Regions from separate parts of the Erwinia sp. PME.40.26/001 genome, predicted to be linked through region 4. Evidence: predicted binding sites of a transcription regulator. Region 4 holds the regulator's gene; each other region holds the start of a gene.
The links. Region 4 encodes LexA, which represses DNA repair genes until DNA is damaged. Its sites were predicted from a motif close to TNCTGTATGTACATACAGNA; they were not measured.
Positions count from the first base shown of each region.

Region 1 (5,715 bases), on a different contig from region 4:
TGTTTCTGCCGGTGGCGATGAAAGCAGATCGAGCGTAGGTAATGGTGTCGTCGGCTTGTACGTTGGCTGCTCATGACGCATTAGGAACGGATGGATAAGGCTTTCCATATCCGGCTCCTGCGGTTTCACCGGCTGCGCTGCGGGTGCTGCAGCGGTCTGCCAGGCAGGGGTCGCGGCAGCGGAAGGCGGCGTTGGCTGCTGCTGTACAGCGGCAGGCTGTTGCACCGCCACGGGTTGTTGTACGGCAGCAGGCTGCTGCCATGAAGGCGTTGCAGGGGCATCCGGTTCAACTTCGGCCACAGGCGGCAGGGTAAACAGGGGTTCAACCGGGCCATCATCCACCAGATCGTCCATCGGTGAGAAGTCAAATGCTCCCGCCGTGTCGAGAGTGAAGGCCGGCCGGTGGGTTTGCTCTTCACCGGTATAGCGCTGCTGCTGCTGTTCAGCAAACTGGCGTGCCAGCGCAGCCTGCTGCAGTGCATCTTCATCCTCAGAGGCAAATGACTCACCGTAGCGCTGCTGTTCGCGCGCCAGGAAAGCTTCCCGCAGTTGATTCTGCTCTGCATCATCCTGTTCTTCAGGGGTGGCCATTTGCCCGTTAACCGGGTCTGAGGCCGTTACTTCAGGCTGACGCTGATCCTGCTCTTTGGCTTTTTCTTCAGCTATACGCTGAGAAGGCAATTTGATCCCATACGAAGCCAGCTCACGGCGAGTCGGTAATTTTACCGGATTCGGACGCGGCAGTTCGGGACCAATACCCTGCTTAACCTGCGGGTTAAGATCTTCTCCACTGGTGGCAGTAAAGCCTGGCATAAATGGCGTGTTGCTGGTGGCAGACTGAGCCACGGCACCAATGGCCGCACCCGTAGCGGCGGCAGCAACGCTGGCAGGGTGGGACGCATGCGGCGTAGAGAAATCAAACGGCGACGACGCGGAGCTATCCTGCCAGTTCCCCATCTTCGGCCCCTCATCGTCCTCAACCGGCACAGAAGGTGCCGGGGTATGAACGTCAGTGGGCATTTCAAAACGATACAGCGACGGCTGCGGTGCAGCGGTCTGCGCTTCGGCAGCAGATGCAGGTGTAGGAGCAGCAGGTGCAGGTGCAGGTGCAGGCTGAACCTGAACAGGTGGCGCAGGAACGGCAACCGCGGCGGCAGGTTCCGGCACGACCGCTCTCACCGCTGGCGATGCCAGCAGTGGATCGTCCTGCTCATCATCCTCTTCCGCATAGAGAGGCTGCGTTTTTTTCAGCAGAATATCATCACTGTCGTCCGCATCCTGCGCCACGCTGCGCCTGACGACCGGAGTATCCCGTTGCTGATCCTCGTCCCCCTCTTCATGCCACTCGTCCTCAGCACGTGATCGGTTGCTGGCAAAAGTGAGAACCCCCATGACCACGCCGCCAATTTTTTCAGCAATCGTCAGCCATGACCAGCCAGTGTAGAGCGTCAGGCCGGCAGCCCAGATACACAGCAGTGTCAGCGTGCCGCCCGGCCCGCTAAAATACGGTGCCATCGCATTGCTTAACAGGCTGCCGATCACTCCGCCGGATGCGAAATACCAGATATCGTCAGCGTTGATTGCGGCCAGTCCACACGAGGTCACGACCAACGCCAGCACGCCAATCATGCGCAGTGCGACGGCAAAATAGTCGATGTAATCCTGAACGTGACGCTGACTGAAAGTGATCCAGCACAGGCCAAGAATCACCGGCGGAAGGGCGTAAGCCATCACGCCAAAAATGAAGAATAGCGTATCGGCAAGCCAGGCCCCTACCCCTCCCCCTAAATTGTGGATGGGCTCATGCCAGGCCGTTTGTGACCAGCTGGGGTCGGAAGGGTTGAAGCTGACCAATGCCACCATCAAATAAATGGCAAAAAGAGCAACCACAATAAGTAGTGCTTCAAGCAGACGACGGCCGCTGCTCAACGGTTGTAACGAAACGTCTTTATCTTCTGTGTATTCCTGGCTCAAGAGTACTCTCCAGGTGCCTGTAAACTATGAAGGTAATCGCGCCGGGTCTCCCCGGCGCTGAACCTGTATGAATTCACAGGAGTGTACCGAAACCCAACAGGTTTTGCACCTGTCCTGTGTTACCGGGTTTTAATCACTAACCGGTTACTTTGTTTCACTTCTTCCATCACCACGTAGGTACGGGTATCGTTCACGCCCGGCAGGCGTAGCAAGGTTTCACCCAGCAATTTACGATAAGCGGACATATCGGGCACGCGGGTTTTCAACAGATAGTCGAAATCACCGGAAACAAGATGACACTCTTGAGTTTCCTCAAGTTTTTGCACAGCGGCGTTAAATTGCTCAAACACATCCGGCGCACCACGATTCAGAGTAATCTCAACGAAAACCAGTAACGAGGCATCCAGATAATGAGGATTGAGCTGCGCGGTGTAACCCAGAATAAAGCCCTGTCGCTCCAGACGACGAACTCGCTCCAGGCAAGGTGTCGGAGATAATCCGACGCGCTTCGAGAGTTCGACGTTCGAAATACGGCCATCCTTTTGTAATTCATTCAGGATATTACGGTCAATTCTGTCGAGATCTTTACCCGGTCGTTTTTTATTGTCTACCATTATTATTGTCTCTCTAAAAATCCTTCCCTCTACCTGCCATACCCTGAACGACATCAATGTAACAGGGTTGATCTCAGCGAAGACATAGAGCCTGTGGCAGTTAAAAACCGCCTTATCTGCATGAAGCATGTTGTCTGTCCACACCATGCGTCATTCCAGATAACAGGCTGAGTCTATCCGGCCATAAGCGCAAAACGCGGGATGAACTCCTGCCCTTCGCAACCTGATACACTCTGCTTCTTATAATGTTTTCGCAAATGCGTAGCCGATTGTCAAAGCAAAACAAACAAAATCAGTACAACATGCCAAACCAGAGCCTGTCTCTCTGTTTTTCAATGACAATTTTACCGTTAAAAAGGCCAATACATAGCAAGAAGTGCTTTTTTAAGTACGCCAGCCCCCCATGCAGCCAGACGATTGGTAAAACCTTTTTCATTAATTGTTAACAAAATCGCAGAATGCTTTTTTTGCCCCGCCAAATTCCCTACAATCCGGGTATAGGTTTGCCAGTTAATTAATGAGGGTTTCATGGGTACGGCTAAACACAGTAAATTACTGATTCTGGGCTCGGGTCCGGCAGGCTATACCGCTGCCGTCTACGCAGCCCGCGCTAACCTGAACCCGGTGTTGATCACCGGCCTGGAGAAAGGGGGTCAGCTGACCACCACCACCGACGTCGAAAACTGGCCTGGCGATGCCAATGAGCTGACCGGCCCGCTGCTGATGGAACGCATGCACGAACATGCGGTGAAATTTAATACTGAGATCATCTTTGATCATATCCACAGCGTTGATTTACAAAATCGTCCATTCCGTCTGACCGGCGACGAAGGTGAATACACGGCTGATGCACTGATCATTGCGACCGGGGCATCGGCCCGCTATCTGGGCCTGCCTTCTGAAGAGGCATTTAAAGGTCGCGGCGTGTCAGCCTGTGCAACCTGTGATGGTTTCTTCTATCGCAATCAGAAAGTTGCGGTAATTGGTGGCGGTAATACCGCGGTGGAAGAAGCGCTTTATCTGGCGAATATCGCCGCTGAAGTGCATCTTATTCACCGCCGTGACAGCTTCCGTGCGGAAAAAATTCTGATTGACCGCCTGAACGAAAAGGTCAGAAACGGCAACATTGTTCTGCACACTGACCATACCCTGGATGAAGTGCTGGGCGATCAGATGGGGGTCAGTTCCCTGCGTCTGCGCTCGACGAAAGACGATGCAACGAAAACCCTGGAGGTGGCGGGTCTGTTTGTCGCCATCGGCCACAGTCCGAATACCGCTATCTTTAACGGTCAGCTGGCACTGGAAAATGGCTATATCAAAGTCCAGTCCGGTATTCAGGGCAATGCAACGCAAACCAGTATCCCTGGCGTATTCGCGGCGGGTGACGTTATGGATCATATTTACCGCCAGGCAATCACTTCTGCCGGGACGGGCTGTATGGCCGCGCTGGACGCTGAACGTTATCTGGATGGTTTAGTTAAAAACAATCAGTAAGTTGTTAAAATTCTGAGCTAATCTTGCCTTAGGCGACGAGCAATTGTCGCCTTTTTACCCTTCTCATTGTACCATTGCCACGCTTAACACCTATCTTCCTGAGGGCTTTGCCTCACTACTGTTTACGTCAGGGCAATACGGCAACAGATGAATAAAACACGACAACAACACCTCACCCGCTGGCTGAAAAGTCAGAGTGTGCATGGCCATCGCTGGCTGCGCCTCTCCTTCATGTTGGGTACATTAAGCGCCCTGCTCATCCTGGCCCAGGCCTGGTTCCTTGCCTCGTTACTGCAGGCGTTGCTGGTGGACCACCAGCCCAGGGAAACGCTGCTGACCTCTTTTGCCCTGCTGCTGGCCTGTTTCGCTGGCCGTGCTTTGCTGGCATGGCTACGCGAAAAAGTCGGCTTTAAAACCGGACAGGTGATTCGCCAGACGTTAAGGAGCCAGGTACTGGATCGCTTATCTGATCTGGGCCCGGCATGGATACAGGGTAAACCGGCCGGAAGCTGGGCCACGCTGCTGCTGGAGCAGATTGAAGAGATGCAGGATTACTACGCCCGCTATCTGCCACAGATGATGCTGGCTGGTGTGATCCCATTACTGGTGCTCATTATGCTGTTCCCGGTAAACTGGGCGGCCTCCCTTATCCTGCTGGCTACTGCGCCCCTTATTCCCCTGTTTATGGCGATGGTCGGCATGGGTGCGGCAGATGCAAACCGCCGAAATTTCCAGGCACTGGCACGTCTCAGCGGCCAGTTTCTCGACCGCCTGCGCGGGCTGGAGACCCTGCGTCTGTTCCACCGTGCCCGGGCTGAAACGGAAACCATCGCAGAAGCTTCCGATCAGTTTCGTCAGCGCACGATGGAAGTGCTGCGCATGGCGTTTCTTTCTTCCGCCGTGCTGGAATTCTTCGCCTCGATCTCTATAGCTCTGATCGCAGTCTACTTTGGTTTCTCTTATCTCGGCGTCTTCGACTTTGGCCATTACAGTGCTCCGGTCACGCTATTTGCCGGATTCCTCGTCCTGATCCTCGCCCCTGAATTTTATCAGCCGCTGCGTGACCTCGGGACTTACTATCATGCCAAAGCGCAGGCCATTGGTGCCGCAGATGCTCTGCAAACGTTCCTTGAAGAGAGTGAAGCGGCCTCCGTGGAACGGGGCACACTGACTCCTGACCTGAGCCACGGCTTCAGTCTGGTGGCACAGGACCTGGTAATAATGACGGCCGATGGCACCCCGCTGGCCGGGCCACTGAATTTCACACTGCACCCCGGACAGCGTATCGCGCTGGTTGGACAAAGCGGTGCAGGCAAAACCTCACTGATGAATGTCTTGCTGGGCTATCTGCCCTATCGCGGATCTCTGAAGGTGAATGACGTTGAGGTGCGCGATATCGATCTGCCGCACTGGCAGCAGCAGATTGCCTGGGTAGGGCAAAACCCCCACCTCCCTGCCAGCACCTTACGGCAGAATATTTTGCTGAGTGGTCACCACGATGACGCCCGCCTGCAAGAGGTGCTGGCCCTGGCCGGGGTCAGTGAATTCCTGCCCGCCCTGCCCGCGGGCCTGGATCATGAAACCGGTGATCGCTCCGCACGCCTTTCCGTCGGCCAGGCGCAGCGTGTGGCCG
Region 1 is NZ_JBVHNP010000005.1:182,441-188,155, reverse strand. It holds gene ACZ3HG_RS15905 (DNA translocase FtsK 4TM domain-containing protein) at 1-1,974, opposite strand, end outside; gene lrp (leucine-responsive transcriptional regulator Lrp) at 2,094-2,588, opposite strand; gene ACZ3HG_RS15895 (hypothetical protein) at 2,939-3,118, opposite strand; gene trxB (thioredoxin-disulfide reductase) at 3,117-4,082, shown strand; gene cydD (heme ABC transporter permease/ATP-binding protein CydD) at 4,230-5,715, shown strand, end outside.
Region 1: the regulator LexA is predicted to act here: its motif matches at 2,036-2,055, upstream of ACZ3HG_RS15905 (DNA translocase FtsK 4TM domain-containing protein).

Region 2 (5,715 bases), on a different contig from region 4:
GTTTAACAAAAATATCATCCTGATAGTTAAACAGATAGATCCCATCCCCCTCGAAAAAATCAATGCTGGTATCGACAAAAATAAGGTCGCCGGGATCGAGGGTGCCAGCCATGCTGTCACCGCGCACGTTGATCAGCCTGACGACAGAGGCGGGCTTATTGTTAAATATCATCATCGCTTCTGAGCGGACGTATTCCACGGCATGCACCACCTGCACCACGTCCCGGGCCGGAGGATAGCGGCCAGTGCGGGTGGGTAGATCGACGGCATCAACCCGATACACCTCCTGCATGGCGGAAGGGGGAACCCCAGGCGGCGCAGGCGTGTTATCGCTTATCTCCGTGGAAAAGAGGCCTGAAATACTCACTGACAGCGCCGCCGCGATTTTTTCCAGCATGACATCGCTGTAGCCCTGGCGGCCACGCTCCAGGCGCGACAGATTCCCCACATCGCTACCGACACGCTGTGCCAGTTCCCTGAGCGTCATTTTCTGCGTTTTACGTAACTGACGGATTCGAACGCCTGGTTTCATCACATATCTCCCTGTTATGTGTTTTTGAATTGCGCATGGCGCATTCAAAGCGCGGTTACGGGGATTAATGGCGCAACACTGCAATTAAGTGTGCGTCGTAAAGCCCAATAACGGCAGAAACAGTGTGCAACTGAACGTGACCGATCGCAACCATACGGCCATCATCCCGGGTTAAACGACGGCGATAGGGCCTGGCCTTCAGCGCCGCCTGCTCAATCGAGTCAGCGCCTTTCCGAAAAAATACCCGATTTACCGGATGTGAGAGAGCTTTTCTGGAAATTACTGGCTGTATTTTATACGGGGAAAAATACGGATGGGGGAACGGTTATGCTTTTTTAACCGATAAACGCTTGAAAAGCAGACAAAGAGCAATTTAAATCCAGTGGTGGGGTTGTGATGTCGTCATCAGGCTACGTAAAATAGGACCAAAAGTTAAATCAGGAGAAGATCGTGTCTGAATCGGTATCTGGCGAACATCAATTTGAACGGCTTGAAGAAGCAAAAAATATCGCTCTCGGCTGGCGTATCGTGGGGCAGATGCCCCCCCAGACGCTGGAAGAAGCCATTCAGATGCTGCGCGACAGTTCAGCCTTTGCAGCAAAAGTACACGATTTACTGACCGAAGAGCTGGCGGCCAGCGCCCGTCGTTAGGGGCCCGTTGCCCGCCCGCCTTCATCACGGCATCGTTTCAGTGCGATGCCGGTAGCGTGACCACTCCTCCCAGCAGCGCGCCGGGTCTGTTTCACTGAAGTTTTGTGACGGGTCCAGCGCGCAGGCAATGCGGTCAGGGATGGTCACGCAGAGAACAGAATCGCGCAGCGCTTCCACTTCCTCGCGCGTCAGCCTCGTCCCTTTCTGCCGTTCGGCATGACTGAGTAAACCCATCAGTGACGGAATATAAATTGTGGCCATTGCTGTCCCGATTATTGCCTGCTTATGGTGTGGTTAATTTTTCGGCAGCGGGCGGGAAAACTTTAGGGACAGAGACAAAACGGTGGGCTATATAACGTTCAGGGGTATTCGGGGCAAAAAAAAGCCCGCTAAGAGCTTGAGTGCGGGCCAACACCAGGGAAATCGATTAATTTAAATAATAGGACGATGCGGAACAAATGCAAATAAAAACCCGTATCATTCCGCATTAACATCAATTTTTTTGGCTGACCGCACGGTATTAGCATCAAAATTCTTCGGATACCATCCACTCGTCGGCTTCATCAAACATCTCTTCGATGATGCGCAGCAGCGTGGATTTATCACTTTTGCTGGCGTCACTTTTCACGCCGTTGGCCTGCATAGGCTTCACCTTAACCAGGGCGTCAGGAAACACTTTCTGTACGCGTTTTTCCAGCTCGTTAAGGATCAGCTGTTCGGCATTCGCCAGACCGGCTACGTTGCGCTTGTCATAAATCAGTTCAACAAACATTTTTGCTCCTTGTGCATTTTTGCTGGATAAAAATACAGGTATCTTTCGCCGGGTACAAACACTATTTCCCCTGCGAGGAGAAGAAAGGCAGTAAACAGCAAAACGGAGTGGGGTACAGGGCTAAAATAGTCAACCTGTTAACAAGGAGAACGACATGAGCAACAGAATGACGGGCTGTATGTTACTGATGCTGGTGGGATTGCTGGCAGGTTGCAGTAGCGACCATATTTTGCACATGCGCGATGGCAGTACCGTGGTGGTTGAAGGTAAGCCTCACCTCGATCGCGCCACTCAGATGCTGGTATATACCGACGCCACCGGGCGCACGCAGGCGGTGAATCTGCAGGAGGTCAAAAGTATGTCCCGGGTCAAAAACTGAGGACAATGCTCACCGTTCAGGGGAGAAACGCTTTTTTTTGTGGTCACCCGACGCTAAAATTCTCCCCTGTTCCGGGAGGAATGACGCTAAGGAAACGGTGAATGACACAAAATATTTATGACGACCCGGCCTTTTTTGCCGGTTATGCCACGCTGAATCGCTCCACTCAGGGCCTGGAAGGCGCGCCTGAGTGGCCTGCGGTGCAGGCGCTCCTGCCTCCGTTAAAAAAGAGTCAGGTGGTCGATTTGGGCTGTGGTTACGGCTGGTTCAGCCGTTATGCCTGCCAGCAGGGCGCTGAAGCGGTGCTGGCGCTGGATGTCTCGGAAAAAATGCTGGCAAAAGCGGTCTCGCTGGGGGATGACCCGGCGATTGACTGGCAGCGTGCGGATCTGGAAACGTTAACCCTGCCGCCGCAGCGCTACGATCTGGCGTGGAGTGCCCTCGCACTGCATTATGTGGAAGCGCTGCCAACGCTATTGCAGACGGTGTTTGCCTCCCTGAAACCTGGCGGGCAGTTCATTTTTACTGCCGAACATCCGATCTACACGGCACCCCGCAACCCGGGCTGGCTGAGTGCCGGAGAACAGCAGAAATGCTGGCCGCTCAGTGACTATCAGCGCGAAGGAAAGCGGGTGACCAACTGGTTTGCCGACGGGGTTATCAAGCAGCACCGCACGCTGGGCACCTGGATTAATCACCTTGTCGCCGCCGGGTTTACCATCGACTCGCTCAACGAGTGGGGCCCGACGCCGCAGCAGGTAGAACAACAGCCCGCGCTGGCGGAAGAACAGGAGCGACCGATGCTGTTTATTATGGCGGTCACCCGGCCCAACGCCTGATCAGTGGAGGCTGGTATGCAGCGCGGAATGGCGCAGATCCAGTACGTTATTCTCTGCCTCATCCAGCAGCGCCAGCCACTGACGCACATCCACCTCCTGCCACGCCTGGTGGCCGAGGGTGGTTCCCATCAGCACCACATCCGGGCGTAACGCCCGGTAAAACTCCAGCGTCTGTCGCAGATCGTTTTCATTACTTTCCTCTACCAGTACTGTCACCCAACGGCCGCGAGATAACGTGACAGTGTCACCAACGAACAGGTAGGTTTTGCCATAGGGTGACGCATAAAGATAACTGGTGCTGCCCGGCGTGTGGCCGGGTGTGGGGACCACATGAAAACTGCCGCAGTGAACTTCAGCCGTATGAAAGGTGGCATCGGCTTCCGCGAAATGGCTGACCTGACCTAAAGCCCGCGCATGGCAGTACAGCGCGGAATTAAACCGCTGCTGTAATGCCCGCGTCGCAGGACAGGCCTCATGACAGTGAGTCAGATAATGGCGGATGAGACCACCGCGATCGGCAATGGCCTGCTGATCTTCCGCGCTGGCTACCCGTGAAATCAGTAAATTTCCACGCAAATGCTGCAATAAAAAACCGTGCATGAGCTGCTCCGGTTCATCCTTACTGGCGGGAAACTCCGGGGTGGATACCCAGAGATCTTCATACAACTGTTTCATTATTATTGTGCTCCCCACGATCAGCGCAGCACGGGATGTCCTGATATCTGCAGTGACGCTGCGGATCCCTCCACTGTCAGTTGGCCCCGGGCACCAAGGGGCAGGGTGACGGTGTCCGCACTATGGCCAAACTGCAGATCGGTGACCACCGGCAGGCCGGTTAAATCGCGTATCAGGTTCCAGACGCTGGTGAAATCGTAGCCGTTGTCATAATCCGTCGAAGTGGTTCCGCTAAAACTGCCGGTAACAATGGCACTCTGGCGGGAAAGTAGGCCGCACTGATGCAGCTGAAGCAGCATCCGTTCAATGCGGAAAGGGTGCTCATTCACATCCTCGATCACCAGAATGCCACCGTGGATATCGGGCATCCAGGGTGTACCAATCAGCGACGTTATCATCGCCAGGTTACCACCCCATACGGTGCCGGCCACCTGTACCTGCTGTGATACTGTTGTCCAGTTTACCGTTAATGTAGGGGAAGTTAGCGCGTGCCAGAAGTGCCGGACGGTAAATTCAGATAAAACCTCAGCGCCGAAGTTACCTGCCAGCATCGGGGCGCTGAAGCTGAGGACGCCACTTTGCGCCAGCAGCGCCAGCTGAATGGCGGTGAAATCGCTGTGGCCACACAGGGCAATGGGGGCATCCAGCAGGCGATCGCGCAGTGCAGAATAGTCAATGAGGGGCAACAGGCGGGAGGCACCATATCCCCCGCGCACGGCCAAAACGATATCCGGGAGCGTCTCCAGCGTAGCCAGTCCGTTGATATCGGCCAGACGCTGGCTGTCACTGCCGGCAAAACGCTGTTCACGGCGGGCAATAACGCCGCTGTTCGTCACCCGGTGGCCGTCAGCCTCCAGGCGGGCGACGCCGCGTGCTGCGGCCGCAGGATTGTGGCAGTAACCCGAGGGGGCAACCAGATGAATCGTACGTGGAATAGTTGACATAACGCTCACTTTGGTGGTTTTTTATGCGCACGCAGGGAATTATTTCGAATTCAGTGCGGTCCTATAATGTCGATGATGACGAATAGCCGTTATGAAGTCATCCGCATACCGCACAATTTAAGAGTGACGGCAATTTCCTGAAGGCAGACATGCCGTATGATAGTCATGAAGCTAAGGCTCAGAGGATAATAAAAGCGTGAGAAAAAGCGTGAAAACAGCGGCGATCATCGCAGCATTACTGCTGGCAGGCTGTGCCAGCGAACCCCACAGAAAAATTGTTCGTCAGACCGACACGCCCTTAACCCAGGCACCGCCTTCACAGGTGGCCAGCGCCTGGTCCATGATGACCGAGCAGGCCGCCCAGCGGAACGGTGTGGATCAAAAGCTGGTTGAAGCGATTATTGCCGTGGAATCGGGCGGCAATCCAACGGTTGTCAGCAGATCGAATGCCGTTGGATTGATGCAGATAAAGGCCTCAACGGCCGGGCGTGAAGTGTATCGTTCTCAGGGCCTGCGCGGCCAGCCGACGAAGTCAGAACTGCGCGATCCGGTGAAGAATATCGACATTGGTACCGCGTATCTGCGTATTCTGCAGGAGCAGCAGCTGGCGGGCATTCGCGATCCGAAAACCCTGCGCTATGCCACCATCGTTTCCTATGCCAACGGGGCCGGAGCGCTGCTTCGCACCTTCTCGCGCGATCGTGACCGGGCAATTGCGATGATTAATGCCATGACCCCGGAAGCGTTCTATCAGCACGTACAGAATAAGCATCCGGCGGCTCAGGCACCGCGCTACCTGTGGAAGGTCACCACCGCCTACCGCACCATCTGATATTTACTGGAAACGGTTGGCTTTATCGCGCGCCAGCCGTTCCAGCGAAAAGATCACCTGCTGTAACGCCCGCTCCTGTGCCGCGTTCAGC
Region 2 is NZ_JBVHNP010000001.1:192,563-198,277, forward strand. It holds gene ACZ3HG_RS01205 (XRE family transcriptional regulator) at 1-532, opposite strand, end outside; gene ACZ3HG_RS01210 (hypothetical protein) at 983-1,183, shown strand; gene ACZ3HG_RS01215 (hypothetical protein) at 1,208-1,444, opposite strand; gene ACZ3HG_RS01220 (DinI-like family protein) at 1,710-1,955, opposite strand; gene ACZ3HG_RS01225 (YgdI/YgdR family lipoprotein) at 2,110-2,334, shown strand; gene ACZ3HG_RS01230 (class I SAM-dependent methyltransferase) at 2,436-3,173, shown strand; gene ACZ3HG_RS01235 (MBL fold metallo-hydrolase) at 3,174-3,848, opposite strand; gene ldcA (muramoyltetrapeptide carboxypeptidase) at 3,869-4,792, opposite strand; gene emtA (membrane-bound lytic murein transglycosylase EmtA) at 4,989-5,624, shown strand; gene ACZ3HG_RS01250 (flagellar regulator YcgR PilZN domain-containing protein) at 5,628-5,715, opposite strand, start outside.
Region 2: the regulator LexA is predicted to act here: its motif matches at 1,976-1,995, upstream of ACZ3HG_RS01220 (DinI-like family protein).

Region 3 (5,715 bases), on a different contig from region 4:
CAGATCGGTGATGTCAAATACGCAGGTTTCAATCTGCGGAAAGGCCTGGCGCAGGGTTTCCAGCCGCTCCTCATTACGCCCGCAGGCGGTGACATGCCAGCCGTCGGCGGCATAGTCGCGGGCTAACTGCAGGCCGATGCCGGAGCTGGCCCCGGTGATCAGAACGCGATTCATGGTTGCAGCCTCTTTTTGACCAGTCCAATGACGCTGCCGAGCAGCGGCAGCTTCTCGTAGAGCATGGCGCCCATATCGTAGTAATCCCGCTGGAAGACGACTTTGCCCTCGCGGAACTGCAGATAGCTGCTGCCTTCCAGCGTCTGATCAGCACCGCCCTGTAATGAGGGGTGCGCGTACTCCATACGCCACAGCAGCAGCGCATCGCTGTCAAACTCGCGGGTCAGTGTGACGACAAAACGGCAATAACGCATATTCTTCAACAGGCTGGCAAAGTACTGCTCTACCACGGCAAGGCTCTGATGTTCACCGACCGGATCGCTCAGACGAACCTCAGGATGGTATATCTCTGCCAGCATCGACAGACGCTCGCTGTCCAGGGTCTGATAAAATGTCACTAACTGCTGAAGTGCGATCTGCTGCGTCATACCGGATCCCCTACTGGCCGTGTGCGGTAATCGAGAACCCCTGCGCTTGCCACTGGGTTAACTGCTCCTGCTGGCGTTTGGTCAGGGCTTTCTCGGTGAAGACAAAAATATGCTGTCCGGGGAACAGTTCAGGACGCGGTGACTCCAGCGGTTCTGCCAGCACATCGATGCGCCAGCCCTGCTGAGAAAGCCGCCAGGCTTCCATCCACAGCCGTGTCCGGTCATTAATCCCCCAGCCGATCAGCAGGGCATCTTTACCCGCTTTTTTACGCGAGCCGGTTAAACAGAAGGCGATGTAATCAATTAACGCACCATCTAATAAACTACACATCGCTCTTGCGGTGTTTTGATCTAACCCCAGTCGCTGACGAATCGGTACGAAAACATGGTCGATAAGCATTTCTGCCGGATTATCCTTCCCTACTGCGGCGATTTTCACCCGCAATTTAGAGGGACGCACCTGACGGACCACGGCCAGCATCTCTTCCTGAATTGACGCCCATCCATCATCAACGTTGATGTTTTCGCCTTCAACCAGCGCTTTCACTTTGCCGACCGGTACGCCGCTTTCAATCCAGCGTTTGATCTCTTCAATGCGCGCCACGTCGTCTTCATCAAAAAGACGATGACCTCCCTCTGTACGCTGTGGCTTAAGCAGGCCATAGCGACGCTGCCATGCGCGCAGCGTTACCGGATTAATGCCGCAGCGCTCTGCGACGTCTCCGATGCTGTACAGTGCCATGAATTACCTCTTACTGACTGTCAGACCTGTTATCAGCCTAACCAATATTATCAGGTTGTACAAAGTATTATTCATTGTACAAGTTGAAATGGCGAAAATCGCCTGCTATATCTCATTTGAGAGATTTATTCCCATAAATGAGAATATGAGATGGAACATACCCCAACGGAACAACGTCTGGCACAACGCCTGGCTGACCTGCGCCTGGAAAAGGGTTGGTCGCTGGAGACCCTGGCCGAGCTTACCGGGATTAGCCGGGCTTCGCTATCCCGTATCGAACGTTCTGAGACCAGTCCCACGGCATCGCTGCTCAACCGCCTGTGCCATACTTACGGGCTGACCATGTCACGGCTGCTGAGTGAGGTCGAGCAGGAGGCGGTACAGCTTTTGCGGCCGCACCAGCAAAGCGTCTGGCGCGATGCGGAAAACGGCTATGAACGCCGGTCGGTTTCGCCTCCCGCCCAGTCGTTCCATGCCGAACTGATTGATGCCCGACTGCAGGGCGGTGCGCGGATTGAGTATGACATTCCCCCGCTGTCCGGGCTGGAACAACATATCTGGATACTGGCGGGGGTGCTGGAATTTCATTTGGAAGGGCAGTTCTGGCGACTGGAGCAGGGCGACTGCCTGCGCTTTCATTTGTTCGGGCGTACCACCTTTCACGCGCCTGAGCCTGCCGGGGCGCATTACGCGCTGGTGGTGGCACGCCCATGAGAATAATCAGTTATCAGTGGCTGGACGCGGCACAGGCCCGACAGGAGATCGCGGTGCTGAGCGATGTGCTGGATGGCTGCGTGGCCGAAGGTGCGAGTATCGGTTTTGTCGATCGCGACCCACAGCAGTTCAACCGTTTCTGGCTTGATGTGGTGATGAGCCTCGCCTGCGGCGATAAACAGCTGCTGGTCGCCCGGCGGGAAGGACGCATTGTCGGTACGGTAATGCTGGGGCTGGCAATGCCGGCCAACGGTGCTCACCGCGCCGAGGTATGCAAACTGCTGGTGCATCCGCAGGCGCGCCGCAGCGGCATTGCCCGCGCGCTGATGCAGCAGGCAGAGGTTCGCGCTGTTGAACTCGGCCGCAGCCTGCTGGTGCTGGATACCCGCAGCGGCGATGTCGCTGAAATGCTGTACGGCTCGCTGGGATGGCAGGTGGCAGGGCAGATCCCCGACTATGCCCGCTCCACCGCCGGGGTGATGGACGCGACAACGGTGATGTTTAAGATCCCGGAGAAGGTGGCGTAAAGGGGCCCGTCACGGTGCCAGCGGTCTGCATTTGCGCTGTTTATTCAACGTCGGGCAGTGCCTGTCCGGGCGCTGCACGATCGGCGTAAACCGCGGGTGTCTGTGCAAGATTAGCGTTTGCAGGCTGACGTCGCCGCCATACTGTGTAAAAATACAGCCTTGTTTAGCTGGAAGTGGTTGTCATGGCGTTAACTGTCGCGTTAAAAACGCAAATTGCCGGGTGGTACAAAGCCCTGCAGCAGCAGGTTCCCGATTTTATTCCGCGCGCACCGCAGCGTCAGATGATTGCGGAAGTGGCCAAAACGCTGTCGGGAGATGACGGCCGCCATTTGGCCATTGAAGCTCCCACTGGCGTGGGGAAAACGCTCTCCTACCTGATCCCGGGCATTGCCGTCAGCCGCGCTGAGGAAAAACCGCTGGTGGTCAGCACGGCCAACGTGGCGCTGCAGGATCAGATTTTCAGCAAGGATCTGCCGCTGCTGAAGAAAATTATTCCCGATCTTAAATTCACAGCCGCTTTTGGCCGTGGACGCTACGTCTGCCCGCGCAATCTCTCTGCCCTGGCAACGGATGAAGAAAATCAGGGCGATCTGCTGCTGTTTCTTGATGACGACATGACCGCCAGCAAGGATGAGCGGGCGATCTGCACCGGACTGGAAAAATCCCTGAAACGCTACGAGTGGGACGGGCTGCGCGATCACTGTGCGGAAAATATCGAAGACTCCCTCTGGCAGCGCCTCAGCACCGACAAAGCCAACTGCCTCGGTAGCAACTGCAACTGGTTCCGTGAATGCCCGTTCTATGTGGCCCGCCGTGAAATTGAAGATGCCGATGTGGTGGTGGCCAACCATGCCCTGGTGATGGCGGCGCTGGAGACCGAATCCGTACTGCCCCCGCCGAAAAATCTGCTGCTGGTGCTGGATGAAGGCCATCACCTGCCGGATGTGGCGCGCGATGCTCTGGAGATGAGCGGTGATATTACGCCGGGCTGGACCCAGTTGCAGCTCGATCTGTTTTGCCGCCTGGTGGAGCAGTGCCTGGCACAGTTCCGCCCCAAGCGCCCACCCTCCCTCAGCCACCCCGATAAACTGAAGGCCCACTGCGAAGAGGTACGCGAACAGTTGCAGATGCTGTCGCAGATCCTGGGGCTGTATCTGCCCCCGAACAGTGAGGAAGGGGAGTATCGCTTTGAAATGGGGCTGCTGCCTGACGAGATCCTGACGATCTGTGCCCGGCTGTTTAAACTCAGCGATGCGCTGCGCGGGCTGGCGGAAGGCATGATGAACGACCTCAGTGAGAAGAGCGGGCAGTTTGACGTGGTACGTCTGCACCGCGCGCTGATTCAGATGAACCGGGCGCTGGGCTGGTTTGAAGCGATCAGCAAGCTGTGGCGGCTGGCGGCGATGGAGCAGGCCTCCGGCGCGCCGGTGTCCAAATGGGTGACGCGGGAAGTGCGCGACGGGACAGCGCATCTGCTGTTTCACTGTGCCGGGATCCGCGTCAGCGAACAGCTGGAAAAATTGCTGTGGCGTAAAATTCCCCATGTGGTGGTGACATCGGCCACGCTGCGTTCTCTCAACAGCTTCCAGCGCCTGCAGGAGATGTCCGGCCTGAGCGAAAAAGTGGGTGACCGGTTTGTTGCACTCGACTCCCCGTTTAATCACGTGACGCAGGGAACGCTGATTATCCCGCAGATGAAATATGAGCCGATGCTGGCGAATGAAATAATGCACCTTGCCGAAATGGCCCACTTCTTCCGCCATCAGATTAAACTGGCCGCGCATAAAGGTATTCTGGTGCTGTTCGCCAGCGGGCGCGCCATGCATCAGTTTCTTGCCTATCTGCCCGAGTTGCGGCTGATGATGCTGGTGCAGGGGGATAAACCCCGGCCTGCACTGGTGGCGCTGCACCGCAAACGCGTTGAGCAGGGGGAGACCAGCGTGCTGGTGGGGTTACAGTCCTTTGCTGAAGGGCTGGATCTGAAGGGCGATCTGCTTTCCCAGGTGCATATTCATAAAATTGCTTTCCCCCCGATAGACAGTCCGGTTATTTTGACGGAGGGCGAGTGGCTGAAGAGCCTGAAGCGCTATCCGTTTGAAGTGCAAAGCCTGCCCAGCGCCTCGTTTAACCTGATCCAACAGGTTGGCAGGCTTATCCGCAGCCATGACTGCTTCGGCGAGATTGTTATTTATGACCGCCGGCTGATCAGCAAAAGCTATGGTGCGCGTCTGCTGGGGGCGCTGCCGGTATTTCCGATTGCGCAGCCGCCGATGCCCGAAGGTGAACTGCCCAAAGCCGTGGCCCCGGCCGTGAAAAAGAAGCCAGCAGCACGCCGGCGTCGCTAACCCCTTTAACTCTGACTGGGCATAAGCATGGAATATAACAAGATTATTAAAGAAGTCGGACGCGGTAAGAATCACGCCCGCCATCTTGATGCTGACACCGCGCATCAACTTTATCGCTGCATGCTGGCCGGAGAGGTTCCCGATCTTGAGCTGGGGGCGATACTGATTGCCCTGCGCATTAAGGGTGAAGGCGAAGATGAAATGCAGGGGTTTTACCGGGCAATGCAGGAGCAGATGCCGCGCCTGACTCCGCCTGCACACCGGCCGATGCCGGTGGTGATCCCCAGCTATAATGGCGCGCGCCGTCAGGGCAATCTGACGCCATTACTGGCGCTGCTGCTGTCGCACCTTGGCTTCCCGGTGGTGGTACACGGCGTCAGCGATGACCCGACGCGGGTGACCAGTGAAGCGGTGTTTGCGGCGCTGGGCATTGCCCCGGTGGCGGGTGCAGACGATGCGCAGGCAAAGCTGGAGGCGGGGGAGTTGGCATTTTTCACCATTGGCACACTGTGTCAGCCGATGGAGCAGCAGCTGTCACTGCGCTGGCGTATGGGCGTGCGCAACAGTGCGCACACCCTGGCGAAACTGGCGACGCCGTTTACGGAAGAGGCGGCGCTGCGCATTGCCAGCGTTTCGCACCCGGAATATATCCCGCGCGTGGCGGCGTTTTTCAGTGCTATCGGCGGGCGCGGTTTGTTACTGAACGGGACGGAAGGGGAGGTGTATGCTAATCCGCAGCGCTGTCCGTCGATCACCCTGATTGCCGGTGATGAGCCGCAGGTGCT
Region 3 is NZ_JBVHNP010000005.1:87,227-92,941, forward strand. It holds gene ACZ3HG_RS15450 (SDR family NAD(P)-dependent oxidoreductase) at 1-174, opposite strand, end outside; gene ACZ3HG_RS15455 (nuclear transport factor 2 family protein) at 171-602, opposite strand; gene ACZ3HG_RS15460 (MerR family transcriptional regulator) at 613-1,344, opposite strand; gene ACZ3HG_RS15465 (helix-turn-helix domain-containing protein) at 1,495-2,058, shown strand; gene ACZ3HG_RS15470 (GNAT family N-acetyltransferase) at 2,061-2,585, shown strand; gene dinG (ATP-dependent DNA helicase DinG) at 2,768-4,930, shown strand; gene ybiB (DNA-binding protein YbiB) at 4,958-5,715, shown strand, end outside.
Region 3: the regulator LexA is predicted to act here: its motif matches at 2,725-2,744, upstream of dinG (ATP-dependent DNA helicase DinG).

Region 4 (5,715 bases):
GGCGAGTAGGGGACGTTGCGCAGCAGCTGTACGTAACAGTCGAGCTGTTCGGTCAGCTGTTCACGGGTCATGGAGCGCTGACGCGAGGCCAGCAGGGCGGTCACGCACAGGTTCATGGCGTTGGCCGCCCCGGCATTGTTAATCCGCACCATCACTTTCTGCGCGATGTCGTTCACGGCTGGGGTCAACCATGCCGGGCGCTGCGCCTCAATCGGATCGATAGCGTCACGCCACTCCGGCACCTGATTATTCAGGTAAGCAATCAGCGGCAGCGGTTCACCAAAGTTGACATAGCCCTGGCCCAGGTTGCGCAGCTTACGCAGCCCGCGCACCATCGACATAAAGCCCTCTTTCTCTTTTGTCGCGCCGCGCAGCTCTTTCGCGTAGGTGCCCACTTCCATCACGTGCTCGTAGCCGATATAAATCGGCACCAGGGTAATAGGGCGATTGCCACCGCGCAGCATCGCCTGGATGGTCATCGACAGCGTGCCGGTTTTCGGGTCCAGCAGGCGGCCCGTGCGTGAACGGCCCCCTTCCACGAAGTACTCAACGGAATAGCCACGGGTGAACAGTTCACCCAGGTATTCGCGGAACACCGTGGAATAAAGCTTATTGCCCTTAAAGGTACGCCGTATAAAGAAGGCGCCCAGGCGACGGAAGATCGGACCGGCAGGCCAGAAGTTCAGATTGATACCGGCGGCGATATGCGGCGGCACCAGCCCCTGGTGATATAGCACGTAGGAGAGAAGCAGGTAATCCATGTGGCTGCGGTGACAGGGAACATAGACAATTTCATGCCCGTCCTGCGCCAGCTGCCGCACACGTTCACCGCCGTTAACATTGATTCCCTGGTATAATTTGCTCCAGGTCCAGCCCATGATGCGGTCGGTCAGGCGAATCGCTTCGTAAGAGAAGTCAGCGGCGATCTCTTCCATCAGCTCAACGGCATTCTGCTGGGCTTTTTCATGGGAGATCTTTTTGCTGCGTGCCTCATCCTCTACCGCTTTGGCGATAGCCTTGGACTGCAGCAGCTTGTTGAACAGGTCCTGACGTACCGGCAGGCGCGGACCGACGGCGGCCAGACGCTGGCGGGCGAAGTGCATTCTGGCGACGCGTGCCAGCTTCTGGGCAATGATTTTATCGGTGCCGTGTTCGGTCGCCATATGGCGCAGTGACACCATCGGCGAGAAGCGCACGAAGCTGTCGCGGCCCAGCCAGAGCACGGCAAAGAATTTCTGAATGCCGTTCAGCATCCGCAGATGCGGCTGATCGTCACCCTGAACTTCGCGGCCAGGTGCACGGCCAAACATCACCGATACCGGCACCATCTGCACATCCAGTTCGGGATGGTTACGGTGCAGGTCGAGATATTCGTGGAACAGCTTGACCGACTGCAGATTCGGCACAAAATACGGGAATACGCGTGGGCCATCATGGATAAACACATGACGGGGCAGGACCGTGCCGTCAATCTCCAGCGGTTCCAGGGGATCGGGAAGGTCCTGTTTGCGACACTGCTCACGCAGGGCAAGGAGATCCGCCTTTGAATCATAAGGCAGCACATACATAATAGGACGCGACGTATCAAGCCCCAGTTCGGCAACCGGTTCAGCCGGGATTGCCTTACTTTTTACCAGTAATTTAACTGGCAGATTCAATAAGTTATAATATAAATTACGCCAACCTGACATAGACAACATGAAGCCTCTTGTTAGCAAAGCGCCGCAAGCATACCAGAAAGCGCCAACAGAATCTGTGGTGTTGAAAAACCTGTAGTTCCACTCATTGACGTTAAACTTCTCAAAGGGTTCCCTGATTATGGCAAATAATGTCACCGGACTGACACGAATCATAAAAGCGGCTGGCTACTCGTGGAAAGGCATCCGCGCGGCCTGGCAGCATGAAGCGGCCTTTCGCCAGGAAGCCGTGGCGGCCATTATCGCTATTGCCATCGCCGTCTGGCTGGACGTCGATGCGGTCACCCGGGTGTTGCTGATAGGGTCGGTGGTGATGGTGATTATTGTGGAAATCCTCAACAGCGCCATCGAAGCCGTCGTTGACCGTATCGGCAGTGAAATTCATCCGCTGGCCGGGCGGGCGAAAGACATGGGGTCTGCGGCGGTACTGTTGGCTATCTTGCTGGCCATGTTTGTCTGGATCATGCTGTTAGTGCCGCATTTGCGATGAGTTTTCCAAAAATCGCCACAAACGGCATTTCGCCCAACTTTAGGTTTTCAATGTCTAAATACCTGTATATACTCACAGTCGACTGTATAAACAACCAGGGGGCGGGATGAAAGCACTAACGGCAAGGCAGCAGCAGGTCTATGACCTGATTCGCGACCACATTAATCAAACCGGCATGCCACCAACGCGCGCGGAGATTGCTGCGCAGCTCGGTTTCCGTTCCCCGAATGCGGCTGAAGAACACCTGAAAGCGTTAGCGCGTAAAGGCGTGATTGAGATCGTATCCGGTGCGTCGCGCGGTATTCGCCTGATGATGGAAGAAGAAGACGGTCTTCCACTGATTGGCCGTGTCGCAGCAGGTGAACCTCTGCTGGCAGAACAGCATATTGAAGGCCACTATAAGGTTGACCCTGACCTGTTTAAGCCCGGCGCAGACTTCCTGCTGCGTGTCAGCGGAATGTCGATGAAAGACATCGGCATTATGGACGGCGATCTGTTAGCCGTGCATAAAACAGAAGATGTGCGCAATGGCCAGGTCGTGGTGGCGCGCATTGACGATGAAGTGACGGTAAAGCGTCTGAAAAGGCAGGGGAATACGGTGCAACTGCTGCCCGAAAACCCGGACTTCAAACCGATCATCGTTGACCTGCGCCAGCAGACGCTGACGATCGAAGGCTTGGCTGTCGGTGTGATCCGCAACGGCAACTGGCTGTAACCGGTACTTCACTCCCCGCTAAATGCTGTGTGCTGCTTAAGTGGCGCACAGCATCGTCAGTGAGGGTTTTTCGCTGATGGACTCCGATGACACTGCTCACCCCCGCAGATAAAAGCCTCTGGCGGCTCGCCCTGCCGATGATCCTCTCTAATATCACTGTGCCTCTGCTAGGCCTGGTCGATACAGCCGTGATTGGCCATCTCGACAGTCCCACGTATCTGGGCGGTGTCGCGATTGGCACGACTATTACCAGCTTCCTGTTTATGCTGTTGCTGTTTTTACGCATGAGCACCACCGGCCTGACGGCACAGGCTTTTGGCGCTAACGATAAACAGGCCCTGGCGCGTGCGCTGATGCAGCCGCTGCTGCTGGCACTTTGTGCCGGGCTGCTGTTTGTTGTGCTGAAGCAGCCGATTACGCACCTGGCGCTCGGGGTAACGGGTGGTAGCGATGACGTCCTGCAGCAGGCCGCACTGTTTATGCAAATACGCTGGCTCAGTGCGCCGGCGACGCTGGCGAATCTTGTGCTTTTGGGCTGGCTGCTTGGCGTACAGTATGCCCGGGCACCGGTCATCCTGCTGGTCGTCGGCAATCTGGTGAATATCGTGCTCGACCTCTGGTTTGTCATCGGGCTGAAGTGGGGCGTGCAGGGGGCCGCAGCGGCAACGGCAATAGCGGAATACACCAGTCTGATCGTCGGACTGCTGCTGGTATGGCGGGTTATGGTGATGCGCGGTCTGTCGCTGCGCCTGATGTTAAGGGCCTGGCGGGGAGATGTGGCGCGACTGCTGCGTCTGAACCGCGACATCATGCTGCGCTCACTCCTCTTGCAGGTCTGCTTTGCCTCGCTGACCCTGTTTGGCGCACGCCTCGGCAATGACGTCGTGGCGGTCAATGCCGTACTGCTGATGTTTCTTACTTTCACTGCTTACGCGCTGGACGGTTTCGCCTATGCGGTGGAAGCCTGTTCCGGTGAAGCGTATGGTGCGCGCAACAGCCGGCAGTTACTGAGCGTGTGGCATGCGGCCTGTCGGCAGTCTCTGGTGGTTGCGCTGGGGTTCTCCCTGCTTTATGCCCTGGCGGGTGAGCACATTGTCGCGCTACTGACCTCCCTTGAACCGCTGCGCCAGCTTGCCGACCAGTATTTGTGGTGGCAGGTGGTGATGCCGCTGGCGGGCGTGGGCTGCTATCTGCTGGATGGGATGTTCATTGGCGCAACCCGCGCCAGGGAGATGCGCAACAGTATGGCAGTCGCCGCGCTGGGCTTTGGACTGACGCTGTGCAGCGTTCCCTGGCTGGGGAATCACGGCCTGTGGCTGGCTATCACGCTGTTTCTGCTGCTGCGCGGTGTCACGCTGTGGGCGGTCTGGCGGCGGCACTGGCGTAACGGCACGTGGTTTATGCCCTGAAACATTTTCTTACGTAAGGTACCGCTTCGCCAGCTTACTGATTTGGCTCTTTTTTTAGGGTTTTTCAGTACGACAGACAGGGTGTTTACGGCTTGAGTGCGATTTCTCTACTACAATTATCTCTGTGTCAGGCAATTAACCAGATAATTATCTGGCTAATCAGCCCAACTCCGAGCTGTTAAAGCTGTTTTAACCCAAGGTAGAGGAATCACATTATGAATAAAGACGAAGCCGGCGGTAACTGGAAACAGTTTAAAGGTAAAGTGAAAGAACAATGGGGTAAGCTGACTGACGATGACCTGACCGTGGTTGAAGGTAAACGCGATCAGTTAGTGGGTAAAATTCAGGAGCGTTACGGCTATCAGAAAGATCAGGCCGAAAAAGAATTGAAAGACTGGGAAACACGTAACGACCATCGCTGGTAACACAGCGGTACGTTAAGCTCTAGGCTCCTACCCGGCACAAGGACTGTGCCAACCCTTATTCCGCAGTTCTCCCCCCGTACTTCCTGTACCGTCCTTCACTTTTTCTTGCTAGCGTCCGCGCTTTTTTCCCTGCACGGTATGATCGTGCTGGCACGCATCCGGATGAGTGCAGGCTTCGATTTCCCCACATTGCTGACAGAAACCATGTGCTTCTATAACGCTGTGAGCCAGGGTAAAACCGGTTTTCAGGGCCAGCGATTTCAATATGTCTTCCACCCCATCGGCGTGCTGTTCCGTCACTGACCCACAGCGATCGCAAATCAGCATGGCTGAGGTGTGCGAGGGTTCTTCAAAATGGTGGCAGACAACATAGCTGTTGGTCGACTCCACGCGGTGGATAAAACCCTGTTCCAGCAAAAAATCCAGCGCCCGGTAAATGGTGGGGGGTTTCGCCTGAGGCTCGGAGTGGCGCAGAAGATCGAGCAAATCATAGGCACTGATCGCCCCATTCTGCTCACTCATCAGCCGCAATACTTCAAGCCGCTGCGGCGTCAGGCGCACACTGCGTTCCTGACAGATGGCTTCCGCCTGCGACAGGATTTTTTCAGCGCTGGTCATATTCATTGTTCCCCCTCAGGCCATAACAGGATGTTATTTTATCACATCTGTAACAAAACACCGAGTCGTGCCTTCCGGCAGCCGCCGGGGCGAAGGGAGGAAAGGTTACACTCCAGAAAAGAATGGTATTGCTGATAAGCGCATAAGATAAAGAAAATTTAACCATTGGCATCCGGGTGCCAGGGCCAGTCAATAATGATTCAGTCGGGCTAATCTTATTTGCGCTGCTTAAGCTTCGTGTCTACCTTTTGCATAGGGCTCGTTGCGTTTGGCATTGGAATAACAGATGCAGAACGTTCAACTGTTAGCATGATAACAGATTAAGAAAATGGCAATGACCTGATAAGCCCACTCATCTTCT
Region 4 is NZ_JBVHNP010000015.1:28,190-33,904, forward strand. It holds gene plsB (glycerol-3-phosphate 1-O-acyltransferase PlsB) at 1-1,691, opposite strand, end outside; gene ACZ3HG_RS22315 (diacylglycerol kinase) at 1,819-2,187, shown strand; gene lexA (transcriptional repressor LexA) at 2,294-2,902, shown strand; gene dinF (MATE family efflux transporter DinF) at 2,989-4,311, shown strand; gene ACZ3HG_RS22330 (CsbD family protein) at 4,527-4,736, shown strand; gene zur (zinc uptake transcriptional repressor Zur) at 4,845-5,354, opposite strand.